DNA from 3 places in the Kitasatospora sp. NPDC023120 genome. Region 1 is predicted to be linked to each of the others. Evidence: riboswitches for the same ligand, from Rfam matches in the RefSeq annotation. Region 1 holds a riboswitch; each other region holds the start of a gene.
What was found. A riboswitch is a leader RNA that binds a small molecule or an ion and turns the genes downstream of it on or off. The one in region 1 is predicted to bind cyclic di-AMP.
Positions count from the first base shown of each region.

Region 2: it holds a riboswitch for cyclic di-AMP, as region 1 does, so the genes downstream of both, ACZ3TI_RS26130 (M23 family metallopeptidase) here and ACZ3TI_RS28995 (M23 family metallopeptidase) in region 1, are expected to answer to the same signal.
Region 3: it holds a riboswitch for cyclic di-AMP, as region 1 does, so the genes downstream of both, ACZ3TI_RS06850 (NlpC/P60 family protein) here and ACZ3TI_RS28995 (M23 family metallopeptidase) in region 1, are expected to answer to the same signal.

Region 1 is NZ_JBVHHY010000022.1:34,360-39,352, forward strand. It holds gene purB (adenylosuccinate lyase) at 1-483, shown strand, start outside; gene ACZ3TI_RS28990 (DHA2 family efflux MFS transporter permease subunit) at 507-2,042, opposite strand; cyclic di-AMP (ydaO/yuaA leader) riboswitch at 2,349-2,535, shown strand; gene ACZ3TI_RS28995 (M23 family metallopeptidase) at 2,538-3,485, shown strand; gene ACZ3TI_RS29000 (APC family permease) at 3,876-4,993, shown strand, end outside.
Region 2 is NZ_JBVHHY010000018.1:171,023-176,015, reverse strand. It holds gene ACZ3TI_RS26135 (hypothetical protein) at 68-943, shown strand; gene ACZ3TI_RS26130 (M23 family metallopeptidase) at 1,070-1,918, opposite strand; cyclic di-AMP (ydaO/yuaA leader) riboswitch at 1,931-2,089, opposite strand; gene ACZ3TI_RS26125 (YiaA/YiaB family inner membrane protein) at 2,322-2,612, shown strand; gene ACZ3TI_RS26120 (alpha/beta fold hydrolase) at 2,730-3,557, shown strand; gene ACZ3TI_RS26115 (TetR/AcrR family transcriptional regulator) at 3,585-4,151, shown strand; gene ACZ3TI_RS26110 (hypothetical protein) at 4,148-4,306, opposite strand; gene ACZ3TI_RS26105 (SpoIIE family protein phosphatase) at 4,343-4,993, shown strand, end outside.
Region 3 is NZ_JBVHHY010000003.1:418,196-423,188, forward strand. It holds gene ACZ3TI_RS06840 (NYN domain-containing protein) at 83-1,465, shown strand; gene ACZ3TI_RS06845 (C40 family peptidase) at 1,666-2,703, shown strand; cyclic di-AMP (ydaO/yuaA leader) riboswitch at 3,060-3,214, shown strand; gene ACZ3TI_RS06850 (NlpC/P60 family protein) at 3,225-4,346, shown strand; gene ACZ3TI_RS06855 (C40 family peptidase) at 4,570-4,993, shown strand, end outside.

The sequences.
Region 1 (4,993 bases):
CAGTGGAACGAGGGCGACGTCTCCTGCTCGGTGGTGCGCCGGGTCGCGCTGCCGGACGCGTTCTTCGCCTTCGACGGCCTGCTGGAGACCTTCCTGACCGTCCTCGACGAGTTCGGCGCCTTCCCCGCCGTGATCGAGGCCGAGCTGGATCGCTACCTGCCGTTCCTCGCGACCACCAAGGTCCTGATGGGCGCGGTACGCGCGGGCGTCGGCCGGGAGACCGGGCACGAGGTCATCAAGGAGCACGCCGTCGCCTCCGCGCTGGCGATGCGCGCGGGCGCCCGGGAGAACGAGCTGCTGGACCGCCTGGCCGCCGACGAGCGGATCCCGCTGGACCGCGCCGCGCTGGACGCCCTGCTGGCCGACAAGCTCTCCTTCACCGGTGCGGCCGGCGCCCAGGTCGCCGAGGTGGTCCGCCGGGTGGAGGCCGTCGCCGCCGCCTACCCGGAGGCCGCCAAGTACGCGCCCGGCGACATCCTGTGATGCGCCCGTGAACTGACGCGCCGTCAGCTCTCCGACGAGGGCCCTGCCGCCGTTCCGGTGGCGGGGCCCTCGTGCGTGTGGACGTGGCCCGGGTCCAGCGGCGGGGTGGTGCCGCAGCACCACTCGGTGTCCGGCTCGGCGACCACGTGGTCCTCCGGGGCCAGGACGTTGCCCCGGATGGTGGCGAAGGCGATGAGCCCGCCGGCCGTCAGCAGTCCGGCGCAGATCAGCATCGCGATGTGGAAGGCGTCGTCGACGGCGGAGGGCACCCGGTACGCGTCGCCGCTCAGGCCCGCCATGGCCGGGAGGGCGGCGACGGCGAGCAGTCCGGCCGCGCGGGCGGCGGCGTTGTTGACTCCACTGGCGATGCCCGCGTGCCGGACCTCCACGGCGGCCAGCACGGTGGCCGTCAGCGGTGCCACCAGGAGCGTCATGCCGCAGCCCATGACGGTGACGGCGGGGAGCACGTCCGTCCAGTAGGACGAGCCGGCACCGACGCGCAGCATGAGCAGCACCCCGGCGGCGCAGAGCAGCGGGCCGACCGTCAGCGGGATCCGCGGGCCGATCCGCTTGCCGAGGCGCGCGGCGCGCGAGGACAGCGCGAGCATCAGCACGGTGATCGGGACCAGGGCGAGGCCGGACACCAGCGGGGAGAAGCCGGCGACGATCTGCAGCTGCACCACCAGCAGGAAGAACACGCCGCTGAACGCCGCGTAGACGCAGAGGGTGACCAGGTTCACGGCGGTGAACAGCCGGGAGGAGAACAGTCCGAGCGGCAGCATCGGCTCGGGGGCGCGGCGCTCGACGGCGATGAAGGCGGCACCGAGGGCCAGTCCGAGCACGGCGGTGAGCCACACGGCGGGGGACAGGCCCTCGCCGGCGGCGGTCAGGGCGTAGGTGATCGCGCCGAGGGCGAGCGCGGCGAGCACCGAGCCGAGCACGTCGAAGCGGCCGGAGGCGCTCTCGTCCCGGCTCTCCGGCACGGAGCGGGTGGCGACCAGGATCACGGCGGCGGCGAGCGGCAGGTTCAGCAGGAAGATCCAGCGCCAGCCGGGGCCGTCCACCAGCCAGCCGCCGAGGAAGGGGCCGACCGCGGCCGACACCCCGCCGAGGCCGGACCACAGGCCGACCGCCGCCGAGCGGTCGTCAGGGTGGAAGACGGCCTGGAGCATGGCGAGCGAGCCGGGGGTGAGGAGCGCCCCGCCGATGCCCTGGACGGCGCGGGCGACGATCAGTACCTGGATGTTCGGCGCGGCGGCGCAGGCGGCGGAGGCGGCGGCGAACCAGACCACGCCGATCAGGAAGACCCGGCGCCTTCCGTACCGGTCGCCGAGGGCGCCGCCGAGCAGGATCAGGCCCGCCAGGGTGAGCAGATAGGCGTTCAGCGTCCATTGCAGGGACGCCAGGGAGGCGCCGAGGTCGGCGCCCATCCTGGGCAGCGCGACGTTCACCACGGTGCCGTCGAGCATCGCCATGCTGGAGCCGAGCACCGTTGCCAGGAGTACCCAGCGGCCCTGCGCGGTGCCCAGGCGCAGGGTGCCGGCTTCGGAGGTGGCCACGGCCCGATCCTGCGCCCCGTGGGGCGCACGTGACAAGGGTCACCGGCGGGTGTGTCGGTGGTGCGCGGTGCGTGAGCGGACGGCTGCGCAGCGGCGTCGAGTTCGGCGCAGGGTCGTGGATCAGTGGCGCGGGGTGAATGGATTGTGTACGCACCGTGCAGCGGATCATCCGGAGGGTGACCGGCTCCCGGGGGATGGTTGCGGGTTCAAGAGATCGACATTGCTTCACCCGAACGGATGGGTTTTAGTTCAGCGACCGCCCGGCCAGTCCGGACGGATCCACCGGGTGGAACGCCGAGTCCTGCCGCTTCCCGGTGGCTCGATCTGAACTCTGTACGGCAGGAGCGGGGGACCCACAGGTAAGTCGCCGGACCGGAGTTCGCGCCTCAGGGCGCGGGCGTCCAGGGCCGGCTTGGGGTGAAGCCGCGCATGCGGCCGGGCAACTCCAGCCCGAACCCGACAGCTCACCTCGCAGGCGTCGGAGAGGAATCTTCCATGCCTGCTCAGGCTCGTCGTATCGCCCTGCCCCGCGCCGCCCGCATCGGCATCGCCACCGCCGTCACCGGCGTCTCCTTCGTCCTGCCGCTCGTCACCGCGATGAGCGCCCAGGCCCACACCGCCCCGGCCGCCGCCGCTCCGGCCGCCGCCACCGTCGCCGACGCCAAGCCCGCCGCCGAGGCCGCCCCGGCCGCCGCGCACGAGAGCTACCGCGTCGTCAGCGGCGACACCCTGTCCAAGATCGCCGACGCCAAGCACGTCGAGGGCGGCTGGCACGCGCTGTACGAGCAGAACCGCTCGGTCGTCGGTGCCAACCCGAACCTGATCTTCCCGGGTCAGCAGCTCGCGCTCGCCGGCCACGCCGCCGCTCCGGCCGCGGACGCCGCCCCGGCCAAGCCCGCCGCTCCGGCCCCCGCCAAGCCGCAGGCCCAGGTGCAGGTCAAGACCGAGGCCGCCAAGCCCGCCGCTCCGGTGCAGACCCAGGTTCAGACCGCCGCTCCGGCCCAGGCCGTGACCGCCGCTCCGGTCGCCTCGACCTCCGGCTACGTCGCGCCGCTGGCCAACCCGAAGCTGGGCACCGCCTACGGCGTGGCCGGCTCGATGTGGGCCTCCGGCCACCACACCGGCCAGGACTTCGTCGCCTCCACCGGCACCCCGCTGCGCGCCGTCGCCAACGGTGTCGTGGTCAAGGCCGGCAACGGCGGCGCCTACGGCAACGAGGTCGAGATCAAGCTCGCCGACGGCCACTACGCCGAGTACGCGCACCTCTCCGTGATCGGTGTGTCGATCGGCCAGACCGTCACCGTCGGCCAGCAGATCGGCCTCTCCGGCGCCACCGGCAACGTGACCGGCCCGCACCTGCACTTCGAGATCCGCACCGGCTCGGAGTACGGCTCGGACATCGACCCGGTCGCCTACCTGCGCGCGCACGGCGTCGCGCTCTGACCCTCCGGGGTTTCAGGAACCACCGCTGCTGCGGGGCGAATCGATCCTCCGGGATGGTCATGTCGGGTGACCGCTCGACCGGGTGATCGCCGCACAGTGGACATGGGCGCGGGACACGCCCAGGCCGGCCCGGCTCGCGGGACGAAACCCCTTGCGAGCCGGGCCGGCCGCTGCCGTTCCGGGTGCTGATCGTGTCGGTGCTCCGGGTGCCTTCCGGGGAGGCCTGTTCGAAAGTCGGGCGGTCCGGACCGAACAGGGCGTCAATTCTGCCACCGACTTGTCTGACGATCTGCTCCTTGCGAGGGCCTGCGCCGCGAACCGATGCTGTCGGGCAGTCAGCGCGGGCCCGGTTCGGCGGGCGGCGGGGCAGCGGCAGACGGAGGAGGCCGGATGGCCGTCCAGAGCGGGGACGCGGTCGGGGAGCGGTCCGGGGGAGACGGGGTCGACCGGCTGAAGGCGGGCTCGGTGGGCCTGGTGGGCGTGGTGTTCATGGCGGTCGCCACCGCAGCCCCGATCACCGCGATGACCGGCAACCTGCCGATCATCGTCGGGCAGGGCAACGGGGTCGGCGCGCCGGCCGCGTACATCCTGGCGACCGTCGTGCTCACCGTGTTCTCGATCGGGTACGTGGCGATGGCCCGGCACATCACCGCCGCCGGGGCGTTCTACGGGTACGTCTCGCACGGGCTGGGGCGGGTCGCCGGGATGGCCTCGGGGCTGCTCGCGGTGCTCGCGTACATCGTCTTCGAGGCCTCGATCCTCGGCTTCTTCGCCTACTCGCTGCGCGGGCTGGTCCGTTCGCAGCTGGGGGTGGACCTGGGGTGGGGCTGGTACGCGCTGTTCGGGGTCGCGGCGATCGGGGTGATGGCCTGGTTCGACCTGCACCTGACGACGAAGGTGCTCGGGGTTGCGCTGGTGCTGGAGATCGCCGTGCTGGGCGCAGTCTCGCTGGCGGTGCTGTTCTCCGGCGGCGGGCCGGACGGGATCGTGGGCGAGGCGGTGAACCCGATCAACGCGCTGAAAGGGGTGGGGAGTTCTGGCGCCGCGGCGGCCGGGCTCGGGCTGTTCTTCGCGTTCTGGTCCTGGGTGGGCTTCGAGTCGACCGCGATGTACGGCGAGGAGTCCCGCGACCCGAAGCGGGTGGTGCCGCGGGCGACCCTGGTCTCGGTGGTGGGGGTCGGGGTGTTCTACGTCTTCGTCTCCTGGATGATCGTGTCCGGCAACGGCGTCGGACGCGCTATCGCGGTGGCGGGCGGCGAGGTGCCGGGCAAGGACGGGAACAGCCTGTTCTTCGATCCGCTGGGCGCACATCTCGGGCCGTGGGCGGTGACAGTGTTCCAATGGCTGGTCGTCACCGGCTCGTTCGCCTGCGCGATGGCCTTCCACCAGTGCGCGGCGCGGTACCTGTACGCGATCGGGCGGGAGGGGCTGCTGCACCCGGCGCTGGGGCGCACCCACCCGCGGCACGGCTCGCCGTACGTCGCCTCGGTGGTGCAGTCGGTGATCGC
Region 2 (4,993 bases), on a different contig from region 1:
GGCCGGTGAGTCGTACGGGGACCATGGCTGCCGACCCTACCGGCCCCCGGCGACTACCGTTCGGACTATGAACGACGAAGACCTGCGGCTCGCCCCGCGCACCAGGGCCGCCGACCTGCTCGCCTGGGCGGCCGAGCAGGGCCGCACGCCGGTGGCCGAGGAGCCACTGCGCGCGGTGCTGGCGCTGCTGGAGCTGGGCGAGAGCAGGATGCACGACGGCTGGCCCGAACTGACCTCCGACGCGGTGGAGCACCTGCTGTACGAGCGGCTCCACCTGTACGTCCAACCCGCGCCCGAGGAGGACCCGCTCGCGTACGGCGACGCCGTCCGGCTGCTGATCGACCACCAGCGGGCGGCCCGGCGGCTCAACGCCAAGCGGCAGGAGCGACTGCACGCGGAGGCCGAGTGGCAGGGCGAGGTCGCGGCCGGGCTGCTGCGCCGCGCCGACCTGGTGACCTGGCCCCGGCTGTACGCGCTGCTGCTGCACGCGCACGGGGTGGACGTCGCGGACGAGGCGGCGGTGCGGGACTGGCTGGCCGGCTTCGGCGAGCTCGCGGAGGAGGAGCGGCTGGCCGCGTACGAGGCGCTGGTGCCCGCCGGCTGGCTGGACGAGCCGGACGAGCAGGGCTGGGGGCCCGGCCGGGTGCTGTCGGTCGGCATGGCCACGGACGGCGCGCGCCGGCTGCTGGAGCAGGGCCTGATGCGGCGCAGCTACCGCAACCTGGCCGAGCTGACCGCGCTCGGGCGCCCGATGCCGGACGAACTGGCGGGGGACTTCGGGCAGTTCGAGAAGGCGGCGGCCGACGCGGCACTCGACCTGTTCGGGACGTGGACGGTCCCGGGGCTGCCGCGGCTGCTGGTGGAGGAGTTCCCGGAGCTGGCACCGGAGCCGGGCCAGGAGGAGATCGACGCGTACCTGGCGCAGCTGCCCGCGGAGGACTGAGACGCCGCACCGCGAAAAGCCCCCGGCCACGTGCGGCCGGGGGCTTTCGGGTGTTCGTTCGGGGTGCCCGCCACGGGCAGGCCGTTACGGGCAGGGCGTTACGGGCAGGCCGTTACGGGCAGGGCGTTACGGGTTGAGGCCGCGCTGCTGGAGCCAGGGCTCCGGGTCGACCGGGGCGCCGCCGCCGGGGCGGACTTCCAGGTGCAGGTGCGGGCCGGTGACGTTGCCGGTCGCGCCCACCTTGCCGATCTGCTGGCCGGCGGTCACCTTGCCGGAGCCCTTGATGATCGAGGAGAGGTGGCAGTACCAGATCTCGGTGCCGTCGGGCAGGGTCTCGACGATCCGGTAGCCGTACGAGCCGGACCAGCCGGCCGAGGTGATGGTGCCCTGGCCGAGCGCCAGCACCGGGGTGCCGGTGTCGGCGGCGAAGTCCAGGCCGGTGTGCAGGTTGGCCCAATAGCGGGCGCTCTGGCCGTAGTGGGCGGAGAGCCGGTAGTCCGTCACCGGGAGGGTGAGGGCGGTGGCGCGCTTGGCCTCGGCCTCCGCGGTGGCACGCTTGGCCTCCGCCTCCTTGGCGGCGGCCTTGGCTTCGGCCTCCTGCGCGGCCTGCACGCGGGCGCTCTCCTCGGCGGCGGTGCGCTGGCTGTCGGCCTGCTGCTGGATGCGGGCGGCGAGCGCGAGGCCGGGGTCGGCGGAGAGGGCGACCGGGGTCTCGTCCGGGGCCTCGATGGCGGGCGCGGCGGCCGGGGTGGCCGAGGTGAAGCCGGTGGCACCCAGGGTGGCGGCGACGGCGGTGACGCCGAGCAGCGGGGAGGCTCCGCGCGTCTGACGCGGCATCCGGTGGCGGTTGGTCTCGGCCTCGGGGCCGAGGACATCGGGTCCCAGGGCTTCGGGGCCGTCCGCACCGGGGTGGTCGAGCAGCTGGGTACCGGCCGCGGGGCCGGCCGGGTGTGCCGGAGTGTGCGTCGACGCCACGGAGGCGCGCTCCTTTCCTTCCTTCGCGCCTACCGGGTTAGCTGACGGGTTCGGAGCAGGAAGGTCTCCTACGGCCGGGCCGGAGCCCCGCCGATTCACCCCAAGGAACGTGGTTCCCCGGCTCCCTGACCTGCCCGGAGGCCGGTCGGTGGGATTAGGCGACGGCGCACGGTGCCGTCTGGGTACGGCGTTGACGACCGCGCTGCGTTATCAAACGTTAATCCCAGGACGCTCTGATTCCAAGCCATCCGTCCGGGGCCGCTGTGGAGCGGGTGATCGGACGTCAACGAACGACCCCTCATCCGGGCGCCCGATCCGAGTACCGGCTCGCACCCCGATCCGAGCACCCCATCTGAGTACTCCTACTCATGTGCGTCCCGACCGGGCATCGCATCCTGACGCCATGACCGCACCGATGCAGAACCGCACCACGTCCGCCTACTACATCCAGGCCATCCTCTCCTTCGCCCTGTCGGGCGTCTCCCTCGCCGCCGGGATCGCCTACCTGCCGGTCGGGGGATGGGTCCGGGCGTTCCTCGGGGTCGGCCTCCTCTACACCGTCACCTCCGCGTTCACCCTGGCGAAGGTGATCCGGGACCGGCAGGAGTCGAACGAGATCGTCAGCCGGGTCGACCAGGCGCGACTGGAGAAGCTGCTCAGCGAGCACGACCCGTTCAAGGTCGAGGGAGTCTGAGGCCCCTCCGCCCCCCTCTCTTCGGGCGAACGCTTGACGGCTAAGGCTATTAGCCTTAGCTTTATGGCTATCAGCAGCACGGAGATGGCCCGCGGCAGCGGACCGAGGAGGCCCACCATGAACGCCACCAGCACCCCGGACACCCAGTACCTGACCGTCCCCGGCGGGCGGATCGCCTTCGACGACACCCGGCAGGGCGACGGCACGCCCGTCGTCCTGCTCCCCGGGATGCTCGACAGCCGGACCGCGTACCGGCACCTCCGCCCGCTGCTCACCGCCGCCGGCCACCGGGTCGTCACCATGGACCTGCGCGGCTTCGGCGAGTCCTCCATCGCCTGGGACGACTACGGCCCGGCCGCCATCGCCGACGACGTCCTCGCCCTGCTCGACCACCTCGGCATCGAGCGCGCCGTCCTCGCCGGGAACTCGTACACCGGCGCGACCGTCGTCAAGGTCGCCGGGGACGCGCCGGAACGGGTCGCCGGGATCGTCCTGATCGACGCCTTCGTGGAGAACCCGGAGCCCGGCGCCCTGATGCGCGGCGTCCTGAGCCTGATGGGCGCGGCACTCGTCCACTGGCCGGCCTTCTGGGGCTTCTACCTGCGTCGGATGGCCTTCCCCGGCGCCAAGCCCGCCGACTTCGACGAGTACGTGAACGGGCTGGTCGCCGCACTGCGCACCCCCGGCCGGAAGACCGCCACCCGCGGATACGCCACCGGGGACTCGGCGCCGACGGGCTGGACGGCCGCGGTGCGGTGCCCGGCGCTGGTGGTCATGGGCAGCAAGGACCCCGACTTCCCGAAGCCCGAGGTCGTCGCCGACCGGCAGGTCGCGGCGCTGGGCGCGCGGAAGGCGATGATCGAAGGGTCCGGGCACTACCCGATGGCCGACAACCCGCAGGCCACCGCGGACGCCCTGCTGCCCTTCCTCGCCGACCTCGCCTGACCGACTGCCCACACGGAGACCCGAACCATGCCCCGCATAGGACTGACCCCCGACCAGGTCGTCGACCACGCCCTCGCCCTCATCGACGAACAGGGCGCCGAAGCCCTCACCCTGGCCGCCGTCGCCGCCCGGGCCGGGGTGGCCACCCCCTCGCTGTACAAGCACGTCAGCGGCGGCCTCGCCGAACTGCGGCGGCTGATCGCCGTCCGGGTCACCGAGGAACTCGCCGACCGCCTCGCGGACGCCGCGGTCGGCCGCAGCGGGGACGACGCCGTCGCCGCCGTCCTGCGCAGCTACCACGCGTACGCCACCGAGCACCCGCACCGCTACAACGCCCTCCCCCAGGCCCCGCAGGCCGACGACGACCTGAGCCGAGCGGCCGGCCGGCTCGTCGGCGTCATCGTCGCCGTCCTGCGCGAGTACGGCCTCGACGGCTCCGAGGCGATCCACGCCGCCCGCCTCGTCCGCTCCCTCGCCCACGGCTTCGCCTCCCTCACCACCATCGGCGCCTTCCGACTCGCCGAGGACCTCACCACCACCCAGGACCGCCTCATCACCACCCTCACCACCGGCCTCCGCTCCTGGCCCGCCTAGCCGCGGGCCGGCTGCCGGCCGCCGCCGAGCCGGTGGTGCGCACGCACCGGACGCAACAGCAGCCGGACCGGGGCGCGGCGCGGCGGCCGGCGCACGCGGTCGCGGAGGACGTCGCGGACGACCGGACCCTGGTGCTGCTGCGGCGGCTCGGCCATCGTCCACCGGCCGGGGAAATGGGGTATTAAGAATCAGTGCCCCCCGCCGACGAGTACCGGACGCCGCTCAGCAGTACGACCACGCGCAGTGCGATGCGCTGCGTGCGTCTGCTGCTCGGCTGCACCAGTGCCGCCGAACTGCTCGGCACCGTCCTGGCCGAGGGCCCGGGGTGGATCACCGGCGAGGGTTCCGCGCTCTACCTGCTGGATTCCGCCGGGATGCTGCGGCTGACCGCCTCGCACGGGCTGCCGGAGTGGGCGCACGAGCGCTACGGCGTGGTCGATCCGGCCGGTGAGCTGCCCGCGGCGATGGCCCTGCGGCTGCGCCGCCCGTACCTGCTGAGCCCGGAGCACACCAGCGTCGACTACCCGAACCGGAACGTCGGGCTGGGCACCGGGATGGTCGCGGTGATCGCCCTGCCGATGGCCGTGGACGAGCGGCCGGTCGGCGTCCTCGCGCTGGCGCTGGCGCACCGGGGGACCGTCCCGCGGCGCGACCTGGACGTCCTGGAGACGATCGCCGAGGCGTGCGCGCACCGGATCGACCACCTGCTGGGCCACGCCGACGTCCGGTTATCCGGCGGCCCGGCGCCGGAAGGGGAGGACGGCCGCCCGACCGGGCCGGCCCCTCCGCTGCTGTCGCTCGCGGTCCGGGCCGCCGGGCACGGCGCCTTCGAGCGGGACCTG
Region 3 (4,993 bases), on a different contig from region 1:
CACCCCCGGCACCCCCGGCACCCCCGGCACCTCTGGCACCTCCGGCACCTCCGGCACGTCCGACGCCCCCGGCACCGCTGGTTTGTCCGATACCTCTGACTCCTCCGAGGCTTCCGAGTCCTCCGAGCCCTCCGAGTCCGCGGCGGAGCGTGCCGTCGAGAAGCTCGACCGGCCGCTGCCCGAGGGGGTGCGCCGGCGCGTGGTCGGGCTGGCCTCGGACGCGCTGGGCGGGCTGCCGCCGGGCGAGCTCCCGCAGAGCCTGCGTCAGTACGTGAAGTTCACTCCCGCGCGGCGTGCCAAGTATGCGGCCACCGCGCTGGCGGCCGCGCTGGAGGCGGAGCCGGCCTTCCGGGTGCGGATAGCGGAGCGGCTGCGCCTCGGGCAGCCGGACCTGGTGCGGGCGCTGGAGTCGGGCAGCGTCCCGGGCGCCGCCGATCCGATGGACGTCGCGGCCGCCGCCTACCTGGTGCGCTCGGCGGGCTGGAGCCGGCTGGTCGCCGAGGCCGGCGAGGAGGCCGAGCGGGCCGGCGCCGAGGACGCGGCCGCGGAGTCGGCCCGGCTGGTGGAGAAGCTGCAGACCGAGCTGGCCGAGGTGCGGGCCGCCGCGCGGGCGGACCTGGAGCGGCAGCGCGCGGAGTCCGAGGGCGTGCGGCGGGAGGCCGAGTCGCTGCGCAAGAAGCTGCGGTCGCTGGAGAGCGACACCCGCCGGGCGCAGGCCGAGACGCGCCGGGTGGTCGGGGAGCTGGAGGCGGTGAAGGCCCAGGGCGCGGCGGAGCGCAGCGCGGCCGAGACCGAGGCGCGTCGGCTGAGGCACCGGGTCTCCGAGCTGGAGAACGCCGTGGAGCAGGGCCGCCGGTCGGCCCGCGAGGGGCGCAGCGTCGAGGACATGCGGCTGCGGCTGCTGCTGGACACCGTGCTGCAGTCGGCCCAGGGGCTGCAGCGGGAGCTGGCGCTGCCGGTCTCCCAGATCCGCCCGGCGGACCTGGTGGAGGCGGTGGTGCCGGGGGCGGCCTCGCCGCACGACGTGGCGCGGCGCGGGCTGGCCGAGGACGATCCGGCCCTGCTGGACCAGCTGCTGGCGATCCCCCAGGTGCACCTGGTGGTGGACGGCTACAACGTGACCAAGACCGGCTATCCGACGCTGCCGCTGGAGCAGCAGCGGATCCGGCTGCTGGGCGGGTTGGCGATGCTGGCGCAGCGCACGCAGGCGGAGGTCACCTGTGTGTTCGACGGGCAGGACCTGGACGTGCCGGTGATCATGGCGCCGCCGCGCGGGGTCCGGGTGCGGTTCAGCCGGACCGGGGAGACCGCGGACGAGCTGATCCGCCGTCTGGTGCGGGCCGAGCCGCAGGGCCGTCCGGTCGTGGTGGTGTCCGCCGACCGGGAGGTCGCGGAGGGCGTGCGGAAGGCGGGCGCGCGCCCGGTGGCCTCGGTGCTGCTGCTGAATCGGCTGGCCCGGCCGTGAGCGCCGACCGGGCGGAATGACGCCTGGTCAGTGCCGGTTCCGGGGCCGTGTGCGGGTCCGGTGAAGCCGGTGTGGGAAAGCGGGTTCACGCTTACGGGGGAGTAGCAAAACGGATAGATCTTCACTAGGGTCTGGCGTCAAACCTATTTTCCGGAATCTCATCCGATCAGGTGAGTCCGATGGAAGAAGGAGCCGGTCCCTTGGCCTCCCACCGCCGTCCCAAGCAGCCGAGCCGCGCGCGGATCTCCGTGCTCACCGCTGCCGCTGCGACCGCGGTCGCCCTCTCCGCCCAGGTGGCCGCGCACGCCGCGCCGCAGCCGAACAAAACGGACGTCAAGGCGCAGATCGACCAGCTCCAGGAGGAGCAGGAGCAGGCGGCGGAGAAGTACAACGGCGCCAAGGAGCGGGCCGACCAGCTGCGCAAGCAGGCCGACCAGCTGCAGGACCAGGTGGCCCGCGGTCAGGAGCAGATGACCCAGCTGCAGGTCGGCCTGGCCGAGGTGGCGGGCGAGCAGTACCGCACCAACGGCATCGACCCGTCCGTCCAGCTGATGCTCTCCTCCGACCCGTCGGGCTACCTGGACAAGGCCTCCACCGTCCAGCAGGCCAGCACCACCCAGGCCGAGGCGCTCAAGTCGCTGCTGGACCAGCAGCGCCGGCTGGACCAGGAGAAGGCCGAGGCGGCCGCCGTGCTGGCCTCGCTGGACACGACCACCAAGGACCTCAACCAGGCCAAGGCGGACGTCAACACCAAGCTGAAGGCCGCCCAGGACCTGCTGAACTCGCTCAGCGCCGCCGAGCGCACCGCCCTGAAGGCCCAGCAGGCGCAGGACGAGCGCGCCTCGCGCGGCACCGACCGGGTCGACCTGAGCAGCCTGCCGCCGGCCAGCGGCTACGCGGCCGTGGCCGTCGCCAAGGCGATGAGCAAGCAGGGCTCGCCGTACGTCTGGGGCGCCACCGGCCCGAGCACCTTCGACTGCTCCGGCCTGATGCTCTGGGCGTACGGGCAGGCGGGCGTCTCGCTGCCGCGCACCTCGCAGGAGCAGGGCCACTACGGGACCCGGGTGCCCTCGATGGACCAGGCCCTGCCCGGCGACCTGGTCATCTACGGCGGGGACATGCACCACGTCGGGATGTACATCGGCAACGGCATGGTGGTCCACGCGCCGCACACCGGTGACGTGGTGAAGGTGATGAAGGCCGACGCGATGCCGATCAACACGATCCGCCGGGTCTGACAGCGGCCCGCCGGGTCTGACAGTCCGACACGCCGAACGGGCCCGTCCGGGCCCTGTGATCCGCGCCACCTCCGACGGGGGTGGCGTTCGGGTTTTCGACCGTTTTGCGACCGGTGGGTGAGACCTGATCAGCCTTGCGTGCGTCGACGGTCACCATCGGTCATTTTCACAAGAGAACTTGGATAATCTTCCGTCTTTTTTCTGACAAGGATTTGAACCGATCACGCTTCAGTTACTAGGGTCGTGCTCCGAACCACCGCACTGTCGATCACCCAGCCAGGGTGGCGGCGGTGGTTACCGCCGAGTTCGCGAGGCAGCGGGGCAGGTCGAAGCGACTGCCCGACAGGGGAGCCCAGTGGTCGGGGGCGCTGCGGAGCGGAGCCGGGGAACCACGTTCCTCCGGGGTGAATCGGCGCCAGGTCGGCCGCTGGAACGGCCGTGAGGCGTCGTAGGGCACTGCTTCCGGCCCGAACCCGTCAGCTCACCCGGTAGGCGGACGTAGGAAGAAGGAGTCCGCCTTCGTGGCGTCCCATCGTCGTCCCAAGCCCGCCGGCCGCGCCCGTGTCTCGATCCTGACCGGTGTCGCCGCCGCTGCGGTCGCCCTCTCCGCGCAGACCGGCGCCCACGCCGACCCGCAGCCGACCAAGGACCAGGTCAAGGAGCAGGTCGACCAGCTCAACGAGCAGGCCGAGGTGGCGACCGAGCAGTACAACGCCGCCCAGGAGAAGCAGCAGGCCCTGGAGAAGCAGGTCGCCGGTCTGCAGGACCAGGTGGCCCGCCAGCAGGCGCAGGTGACCGACCTGCAGGGCGGACTCGCCGAGATCGCCGGGGAGCAGTACCGCAACGGCGGCATATCCCCGACCGTCCAGCTGATGTTCTCGTCCAGCCCGGACAACTTCCTCAACCAGGCCGGTGCGCTCAACCAGGCCGGTGACACCCAGAAGAACCAGCTGAAGCAGCTCCAGGAGCAGCAGCGCAAGCTCGACCAGGACCGTGCCGAGGCCCAGGGCAAGCTCGCCGAGCTGGAGTCGACCACCCAGCAGCTGAAGGCCTCCAAGGACGAGGTCCAGAACAAGCTGAAGGCCGCCCAGGACCTGCTCAACACCCTGACCGAGCAGGAGCGCCAGGCGCTGCGCGCGGCCGAGGAGAAGGCCGCCGCCGACGCCAAGGCCCAGGCCGACGCCGCGAAGGCCCAGCAGCAGGCCGCCGACCGCGCCTCGCGCGACAACAGCCGCGGCGACCTCTCCGCGCCCTCGTCCACGCCGGTCGCCAAGCTGCCCGCGCCCGGCAGCTCGCGCGGTGCCGCCGCGCTGAACGCCGCCGCCTCCAAGGTCGGCAGCCCGTACGTGTGGGGCGCCACCGGCCCGAGCTCCTTCGACTGCTCCGGCCTGATGGTCTGGGCGTTCAACCAGGTCGGCGTCTCGCTGCCGCGCACCTCGCAGGACCAGGCCCACGCCGGCACCCGGATCGGCACCGACCTGTCCCAGGCCCAGCCCGGCGACCTGCTGATCTTCTACAGCGACGCCCACCACGTCGGCATCTACGCGGGCAACGGCCAGGTGCTGCACGCGCCCAAGCCGGGCGCCTCGGTCCGCTACGAGGCCGTCACCAACATGCCGCTGTCCGGCATCGTGCGGGTCTGATCCCCGCTCCGCGCCTCCAGGCCCGGTCTTCCGTCACGGAAGGCCGGGCCTGCGGCTTTGTCGGCGAGTCGGGCTGATGTCCGATTACGGGTCAAATATTCGGGTCGGGAGGGGTTTGGACTCACTTGCCCGGACTCGCTAACGTCTGCCACCGGACTCCCGCTCGAGGGCCGCCCGCAGTGGAGCGGCGGCGGGACCGCGCCGCAGGATTGGAGCCGCCGCCGTGCCCGTGCACCGCCGTTCCCAACTGCTCGCCCGTGCGCTGGTGCTGACGGCGGCCGCCACCACCGTGCTGGGCGTGGCGACCAGCGGCAGCGCCCGGGCCGCCCCCGGCAGCCCGGACCCGGCGGACCGCAAGGACGTCAAGGCGCAGGTGGAGCAGCTCTACGACGAGGCCGAGCAGGCCTCGGAGAAGTACAACGCGGCCCAGGATGCGCAGCGGCGGCTCCAGGGCGAGGCCACGATCCTGCAGGGCGAGATCGCCGTCGCCCAGGACCAGCTCAACGAGCTGCGCGGCGACCTGGCGACCGTGGCCGGGGCGGAGTACCGCGGCGGCGGGATGACCCAGACCGCCCAGCTGATGCTGTCCCCCGACCCGGAGGGCTACCTCGCCCGCGCCCGCACCCTGGGCCAGGCCTCGGAGCGGC